Regions from separate parts of the Sodalis sp. RH21 genome, predicted to be linked through region 1. Evidence: predicted binding sites of a transcription regulator. Region 1 holds the regulator's gene; the other holds the start of a gene.
The links. The regulator PurR, encoded in region 1, represses purine synthesis genes. The targets are predictions, from matches to a motif close to CANGCAAACGTTTGCNTG.
Positions count from the first base shown of each region.

Region 1 (4,572 bases):
AAAACAACCGGCAAATCTGGTTTAAGCTGCCGGACAAGACGCTGATGAAATACGTGCTGTATAAAGGGTATATCGGCATCGACGGTATCTCCCTGACCATCGGCGAAGTGACGCAGGACAAATTTTGCGTCCACCTGATCCCGGAAACCCTGGCGCGCACCACCCTGGGCAAAAAACGGCTGGGGCAGCGGGTCAATATCGAGATTGATCCCCAGACCCAGGCGGTGGTGGATACGGTTGAGCGGGTATTGGCCCAGCGGGAAGCCGCGTCTGGCGCGGTGATAAATAACCTGTAAAAAAAAACCTGGCGGCTGGCCAGGCTTTTGTCGTTCCTGTCCCGCGGCTAGCGCGGCACCCGAATCCCTCCTTCAACGCCTTGCGGGCTGAAGAGTACCTGCCACAAATGGATATTGCGCGCGCGAAACGCGCCGGCGCAGGCATTCAGATAATACGTGAACATCCGGTAGAACCGGTCGGAGTATTTATCGGCCAATCCCGGCCAGGCGGCGATGAAGCGTTCGTGCCAGGCCATCAGCGTGCGATCGTAATCGGCGCCGAAGTTGTGCCAGTCTTCCATGACAAAATGCTTCTCGCTGGCGTGGGCTATATGCTGTACCGACGGCAGGCAGCCGTTGGGAAAGATATATTTATCGATCCAGGGATCGACATTCATATCCGTTTCGTTGGAACCGATAGTGTGCAGCAAAAACAACCCGTCGCGTTTCAGGTTGCGATCGACCACGTCAAAATAAGTGGCGTAATTCTTCGGCCCGACGTGTTCAAACATTCCTACGGAGACTATGCGGTCGAACTGCATATTCAGATCGCGGTAATCCTGTAGCAAAATGGTTACGTCCAAACCCTCGCAGCGCTTTTGGGCCAGTTTCTGCTGCTCGGCGGAAATGGTGACGCCTTGTACCGATACGCCGTAATTTTTAGCGGCATAAGCCGCGAGGCCTCCCCAGCCGCAGCCGACATCCAGCAAAGACATGCCTGGTTTTAGCTGTAATTTTTCACAAATCATTTTCAGCTTATCCTGCTGCGCCTGTTCCAGGGTCTGCGCCCGGCTCCAGTAACCGCAAGAGTACTGCATATAGGGATCAAGCATCAATTCGAACAGGTCGTTGCCTAAATCATAATGCTCTTTACCCACTATCCAGGCTCTTTTTTTGGATTGCAGGTTCAGCACCCGGGCAGCGGCGACGCGCAGGGTATCCTTTAAATGATGAGGAAGTTTATTTTCCAGTCCAGCCCTGAGAACGCGTTGGAAAAAAACATCCAGCCGATCGCATTCCCACCAACCATCCATATAGCTCTCGCCCAATCCCAGCGATCCGTCTTGCAGTACCCGCTTAAAAAAACCCGGGTTCTTGACACGAATATCAAAAGGCCTTGAGCCATTGATTTCAACACCGGCTTCAGCGAGCAATTCATGGACGATACGATACCAAGCGTTATCATGAAAGCTCAGGTCTTCAACACACGAGGAACTCATAGCTTCTCCATCACCTTTATTCTGTAATGCCCCGTCAGGAAAAGCTAAGCCAATGCCTGCGGGCTTTTATAAGAATCCACGGTTATCCGTGGTGTCTGAAGTACCACCATAAACAGAGGAATATAAAGTAAAGCTAAGACTGGTTGTTAGCCGCGTGCTTTATAAAAAGGGTGATGCCATGCTTGTAAACACGACATGCTTTTCAAAAATATAGAAGACAACTCGTTATAATTGTTAACGATATTGAGTATAAGCCTGCATTTCCGTTTAGACAATAGCTAACATAGCAATGTATTTCATAGTATAACTTAATGATTTCTCTCTGAAACAATAACAGTTGGTAAAAAAATATTGAATTGCAATATATTGTGTCGGTTCGGCGCCGTACGGAGATAAACGCGGCTAACGCGGGGAAGACATGCGCGCCAGCGCACAAAGCCTGGCGCCGGCAGGCTAGGGCAGGAAAGGACCGTCGGCAACCGAACGCCGTTCAACGAGTTTGGGATGCACTTCAATGCTTTTGGCGGCTACCCGTTTACTGGTAATGCGATCCAATAACATGGTTAACGCCGCCTCGCCCAGCTCTTCTTTGGGTTGGTGAATCGTGGTCAGCGCCGGGGAAAAAAAGCACGAATTGCGAACATTATCATAGCCGATAAGGGAAATATCATCGGGCACGCGCAGTCCCAACTCGTCAATGGCGCACAAGGCCCCCATCGCCATGATATCCCCGCCGCAGAACACCGCGGTGGGACGCTGCGGCTGCGCCAGTATCTGCTTCATGGCGAGATAGCCCGATTCGGGTTCGAAATCTCCCTGCACAATCCACCGGTCGGTCAGGGGAATTCCCGCCTCGGCCATGGCGTGCAAATATCCGCGATGGCGGCCGCCGCCGGTATTGCGGGCCAACTGGCCGGGTATCGCGCCAATGGCCCGGTGGCCGCGCTTAAGCAGATATTGCGTGGCCATGTAGCCCCCGGCAAAGGCATTATCGATAATGGTATCGGTAAAATCACGGCGGGCTTCGCCCCAATCCATCACCACCATCGGGATATGCTGATACTCTTCCAACATATCCAGCAGCGGTTCCGGATATTCGGCGCACATCACCAGCAGGCCGTCGACGCGCTTTTGCGCCAGCATGGCCAGGTAGGCCCGCTGTTTGTCGAGATCGTTATGGGAGTTGCATAAAATCAGCGTATAGCCCCTGGCGAAACAGTGATGTTCTATGGCCTCGATAATTTCGGCAAAGTAGGGGGCTTCACTGGTGCTGGCCAATAAACCGATGGATTTGGTACGGTTGATTTTCAGGCTGCGCGCCACGGCGCTGGGGGAATAATGTAATTGTTTGATAGCGTCCAGCACGGCGATTTTGGTATCTTCCGCTACGAAACGGGTCTTATTAATCACGTGCGATACGGTGGTGGTCGATACGTTAGCGCGTTTCGCCACATCTTTTATGGTTGCCATGCCTTGAATACTCCTGAACGCCCTGAATGAAAACCTGTCGAAGGCGCAAGCACTTTACGACGCAATAACAATAACCGGTAATTTTCCTTGATCCCGCGGCAAAGTGAAAGCGTTAAATGTTAACCGGGCCTGCCGAACGGCGAGCTTTCTTGCGGCGATTGTGCCAAAATGGCGTTATCACGAAAGCGCGTCGACCACCTGATTGACGCCCTGGCCACCGCACAGGCACGCAACATGATAAGGGCAAACCATGGATAGCGATTTGAAAATGTCATTACTCACCACGGTCTTTTCATTATTGGTTATCATCGTGTTCAGCTTTACCGCCGTAATGAACTAAGCCGGCTAGCGAGCGACCAGTCGATAAAACGTTTAGTTATAAAACCGTTTGGTGATGAAACCGCTCGTTAATGAAACCGTATGTTAATGAAACCGTATGTTAATGAAACCGTATGTTAATGAAAAAAGGAGCCAAGGCTCCTTTTTTCATTAACGCATCACGGGTAAACAGCGGCAGCGTCCCGCCTAGCGGATATTCTTCGGCGTTACAACGCGGCGGGCGCCCACATAGTGATCCTGCCAATAATCTTCATTGAGATAACTGATGCGGATATCCCGTCCGGTGCGCGGTGACTGGATAAACCGCCCGTTCCCCAGATAGACACCCACATGATCCGCCGCGCCGCGATTGGATATATGGAAAAAAACCAAATCCCCGCTTTCCAGCTCGCCTTTTTTCACCGGCGCCGCGTCGCGCAAATGATACATCTCATTGGCGGTGCGCGGCATACGGATACGCACCACATCTTTATACGCGTAATAAATCAGCCCGCTACAGTCAAAACCGGTATTGGGCGACATCCCGCCCCAGCGATAGGGTTTACCCATCTGGGACATCAGTTTATTCATGGCGGTGAGCTTGGCCGATTGGTAGCGCTTTTTATGGCTGTCGCTCATTTTTATCGGCTGGTCGTTGGCCACCAGCTCAACTGCGGCCTGTTCGCGAATCGCTCGGTGCCGGCCATACCCCTTTTTATATCCTTTTTTCGGCGGGGTGAATTTGGCTATTTTGCGACCGGCCGGTACGGCAACCGCTTTTTTTTCCCGGGTGGATTTGGCTGCCACCAGGACCTTCGTTTTTTTGACGCTTTGCACGCTGACTTTTTCAGCCGCAACGGGTTTGCTTTTTTTGGCGACTTTCACCGGTTTGCGCTTGCGCTTGTCACCGGCCTTGGCCGTTGTCGCCTGGGATTTCCGTTGGTCCGCATTGACGCCGGCATTCGGGGCGGCATGCGCCAGATTGAAAAACAGCTGGGTAAAAAGCAACACAAAAAGCGTAAAGCATAAACGCATGATCAACGCTATCCTTATGTGGCCCAAAATAGGGAGGGTTATCGACACCTCACAGGAATTTAAGCTATTTATCCCGCTATTGCATCAGTAATTCACTCCATATTGTGAATAAACGTGAATAAACGCGTAATTGCTGCATTAATCAGCGTACTGCGGCGTTAAATACAACACTTTTTCCAGGCGTTAAACTTCTGTTTAAGCCCGTTTTGTCCGCCGGCGGGGCAAAAATAACGCTAAAGTGGATAGCATGGCGC
Region 1 is NZ_CP178732.1:2,884,805-2,889,376, reverse strand. Features, by position in the region: gene ACL2XP_RS13255 (riboflavin synthase subunit alpha) at 1-296, shown strand, start outside; gene cfa (cyclopropane fatty acyl phospholipid synthase) at 344-1,495, opposite strand; gene purR (HTH-type transcriptional repressor PurR) at 1,949-2,965, opposite strand; gene ACL2XP_RS13240 (YnhF family membrane protein) at 3,216-3,305, shown strand; gene ACL2XP_RS13235 (C40 family peptidase) at 3,491-4,318, opposite strand.

Region 2 (4,572 bases), 1.5 Mb from region 1:
AATAAACCCCTCGCTGCACTCTTATGACATGACGCAGAATCCAAACCGCTCCTTTACTGACCGGCGCCACCATCGGCGGCCGGCCCTCTGCACCATTAGAAAACATAGCATGATCACTATTGGTGCATTGTTATTTCCCGGCACCATCAGGCAGCGCCGGCGCCTACTGGCCCTGCCAACGCTCGAACAGGTCTTGCGGCAATTCGATATCGAACTGGTCCAATACGCGGTTGACCGTCTGGTCGATAATCTCCTGCAGACTGGTCGGACGATGGTACAGGGCGGGTACCGGCGGCATGATGACCGCCCCCATTTCCGCGGCGGCGGTCATCAGCCGCAGATGGCCGAGATGAAGCGGCGTTTCCCGCACGCATAGCACCAGGGTGCGCCGCTCTTTTAACACCACGTCCGCCGCGCGCGCCAGCAGGCCGTCGCTATAGCTATTCACGATGGCGGACAGGGTTTTCATGGAACAGGGTAGGATAACCATGCCGGCGGTTTTAAAGGAACCGGAGCTGATGCTGGCGGCAATATCCCGGCTGTCATGCACCCGATCCGCCAACGACTGGAGATCGCGGATGCTGTAATCGGTTTCCAGCGCCAGCGTCTGGCGCGCGGCGTTGCTCAGCACCAGATGGGTTTCAATGCCTTCCACTCCCTGGAGCACCTGCAATAACCTGACGCCGTAGATAGCCCCGCTGGCACCGGTAATGCCCACTATCAGTCGTTTCATGTGTGTCTCCCTGTGCCGGACAAAACGCGTTGTGGTAGCGCATATAATAAAAACACCCGGCGCGAATGACCGCCCGGGTGATGGCTTCGACTACCGGTTTACCGCAGCGGCAGCCAGGTAGTATAGATGCGGAACGACGATAATACCGTTATGGCAACCACAATAGTGCCAATACCGGGTACCAAACCATTACCCTTCGTTATACATTTCCAGGTTTTCCACCTCGGTTTGCATGCGCACCGCTTTAACATCGTCATTGCGCAGCGATTCGAGGTAATCCAGGTAACGCTGATCCACATCCTTGGTGACATAAATCCCGTTAAACACCGAGGACTCGAACTGCGCCACGTCCGGATTGTCTTCGCGCACCGCGTCTTCCAGATCGCTCAAGTCCTGGAAAATCAACGCATCGGCGCCAATCAGCTTGCGGATTTCGTCCACTTCGCGGCCGTGGGCAATCAGCTCGGTCGCGCTCGGCATATCGATGCCGTAGACGTTGGGAAAGCGGATTTCCGGCGCGGCGGACGCCAGGTAAACGTTGCGCGCGCCGGCTTCGCGGGCCATTTCGACAATTTGCTCGGACGTGGTGCCGCGCACGATGGAATCGTCCACCAGCAATACGTTTTTGTCACGGAACTCGGCGCGGTTGGCATTGAGTTTACGACGCACCGACTGGCGGCGGACCTGCTGCCCCGGCATGATAAAGGTACGGCCCACGTAGCGGTTTTTAACAAAACCCTGGCGATACGGCAAGTTCAGAATCCGGGCGATTTCCAAAGCGATATCGCAGGACGTTTCCGGAATCGGAATGACCACGTCGATATCCAGATCTTCCCATTCGCGGGCGATTTTCTCGCCCAGCTTTTGCCCCATGCGCACCCGGGCGCTATAAACGGAAATCTTATCGATAAACGAGTCGGGGCGCGCAAAATAGACATATTCGAACAGGCACGGATGGCTTTGCGGGTTTTCAGCGCATTGGCGCGTGAACAATTGCCCTTTTTCGGTGATATACACCGCTTCGCCCGGCGCGACGTCGCGCAGGAATTCAAAACCGAGGGTATCGAGAGCCACGCTTTCGGACGCAACCATGTACTCATTGCGCCCGTCGGCCAGAGTGCGTTTGCCAATCACCAGCGGACGGATGCCGTTGGCATCGCGAAAGGCAATCAGCCCATGGCCGATAATCATGCCGACCACGGCGTAGGCGCCGCGAATTTGCTGATGGGTAGCCGCCACCGCCGCGAAGATATCGTCGGCTTCCAGCGGATAATCCGGAAAACGATCCAGCTCGCTGGCGAGAATATTGAGCAGGATTTCCGAATCGGACGTGGTATTGATATGGCGACGCCCTTTTTCAAATAATTTCTTGCGCAGCTCGTGGGCATTGGTCAGATTGCCGTTGTGCGCCAGGGTGATGCCGAACGGGGAATTGACATAAAAGGGTTGAGCTTCGGAAGCACTGGAACTGCCGGCAGTGGGGTAGCGAACATGGCCGATGCCCATATTGCCCTGCAAGCGCTGCATATGCCTGGCTTCAAATACATCCTTCACCAAACCATTGGCTTTGCGTAAACGAAAGCAATCCAATGCGTCAATGGTGACGATGCCTGCGGCATCCTGCCCACGGTGCTGTAACACCGTTAACGCGTCATAAATCGACTGGTTGACCGGCATAAAACCGGCGATACCGACAATACCGCACATGTGTCATTTCCTCATCAGCGTTACCGCGGCGATTAATGCCTCGGTAAGAAACTCGACGTGCTTTGCAGATAGTCAAAAAACCATCTGATAATACCGCTGAACTGCGGTATTAGCTGGGACTGTTGCCAGTCCGCACTCTGGGAGAATCCGGTGAAAGTATCCAGGAAGAATAGCATGGCCGAAACGACCAGTATGCCCCTGAGCGCGCCGAAGCAAACGCCTAACACCCGATCCGTGCCGGATAAACCGGTCCGCTCCACCAGAGAGCCAATCACGTAATTGACGATCGCCCCGACTATCAGGGTCGCCACGAACAGCAGGGCAATCGCGATACCGTTACGAACCAGCTGGTCATCAAAGCGGGTAAAATAAACCGCGAGATAGATATAATAGTGGCTGGCGACGAAAAACGCACATCCCCAGGTTATTAATGATAACGCCTCACGGATAAACCCACGAATCAGACTTATCAGAGCAGAAAATACAATGATGCCAATAATGACGTAATCAACCCAGATCATACATGCATCCCTTGGTAATCCGCCCCGTCAGCTTGTTCGCGGCGAATTCTAACAGAAAACGAAAACGTTTGCGCACCGGAATTCCAGCCCAAAGATAAATAAATAACGGCGATTAAAAAAAGCCAATCGCCGCAAGAAGATAGCGCGCGGCGGCCTGCTGGCCGCCGTTTTACCGCCGCCGCATCCCCCATCAACGCGCCTTATAGGACCGCAACTGGCCGCTCAAGCCGCTGAGCTGATTCATTTCCGGCAGCGCGCTTTCCAATTTTTGCCGGGAGGCATCCGGACCGACGAAAATGCGGGTAATTTGCCCCGCCACCGGTTCGGCGGGCAGGGTATAGACCCGATAGCCCGACAGGCGCAGCTTGCCGACGATTTCCGTCACTTTGGCCGCATTTTTCAGCGCCCCCAGTTGCACTACCCAGGCTTGCCCCGCGGGGGGCGCCTCGGGTGCCGCCGCAGCGGGCTTAGGCGCCGCGGCCGTTTTGGCCGGCGCTTCAGGTTTGATTGCGGCCGGTTCTTCCGGCGCGGTTACCGGCGCGGTTGTCGGCGGAAGGACCGGCTTAGGCGCCGGCTTGGCTACCGGTTTGACCGCGGGCGCGGGCTTAGCCGGCACCGGTTTGGCCTGCTCCTGGCGCGGGGCCGGCGCGGCTTTCGCCGGTTCGCGCCGGGCTGCCGGCGGGGTTTCTTTTACCGGCGGCGCCGTGGACTGGATGGCGGCATCCGCCCCCTGCGACGTGGCGGCGGCGTCATCGGCCGCGACTTTATCGGCCTGCTCCACCGCCGCCCCCGCTCCTTCCGGCGGCTGGCTGGGCAGCGATTGGCTGGCCTGCGGCGAGGCGTCCGCCTCGTCGGCATCGCCGGGTTTAGGCACCAGGGGAATAGAGGCGAAGTCGTCCTGGTAGTGCTTTTTTTTACCATCCAGCAGGCCGGGTAAGACGATCACCCCAAGGGCCACGATAATAATGGTTCCCACCAAGCGGTTTTGAAACTTACTCGCCACGTTCACTCTCCGAGTTTACCAGCGCCATGACCGGGGCCACGGTATGAAACGAACCGAATACCAGCACGCAATCCTCTAACGCCGCGTCCGCTAATGCCTGACGCCAGGCGAGGCCCACATCGGCGAATTGCCGCGCGCCGTCAAGATGCGCCGCCAGCTGCGCCGCGGTAGCCGCACGCGGCCCGTCCAGGCTGGCGCAATACCATTCATCCACCCGGGCGCGCAGGCAGTCCAGGGTGCCGGCGATATCTTTATCCGCCAGCATGCCCACCACCGCCCGCACTTTCCCGCCGATGGCCAGCGCCCCCAGCCGTTTAGCCAGGTAGCCGGCGGCATGGGGATTATGGGCCACGTCCAGGATACGCAGCGGCCGCTGGCCGATAATCTGGAAGCGGCCGGGCAACGCGGCCTCGGCCAGGCCTTGCCGGATGGCCCGCTCGGACACCGGCAGCGGCCATTGTCTCAGCGCGGCGAGGGCGGTGGCGGCGTTCGCCAGCGGAATCGACGGCAGCGGCAGATCCGCCAGGGACAGCCCGGCATCCCGCCAGCACCAGGTATCGCCGTTTTGGGTGAACGACCAATCGCGATCGCGGCAGTAAAGCCGCGCG
Region 2 is NZ_CP178732.1:1,386,691-1,391,262, reverse strand. Features, by position in the region: gene ACL2XP_RS06480 (UbiX family flavin prenyltransferase) at 164-733, opposite strand; gene purF (amidophosphoribosyltransferase) at 923-2,440, opposite strand; gene cvpA (colicin V production protein) at 2,473-2,961, opposite strand; gene dedD (cell division protein DedD) at 3,152-3,964, opposite strand; gene folC (bifunctional tetrahydrofolate synthase/dihydrofolate synthase) at 3,954-4,572, opposite strand, start outside.
Region 2: cvpA (colicin V production protein) is a predicted target of PurR. The motif match lies at 3,019-3,036, and genes of this name have one in related genera.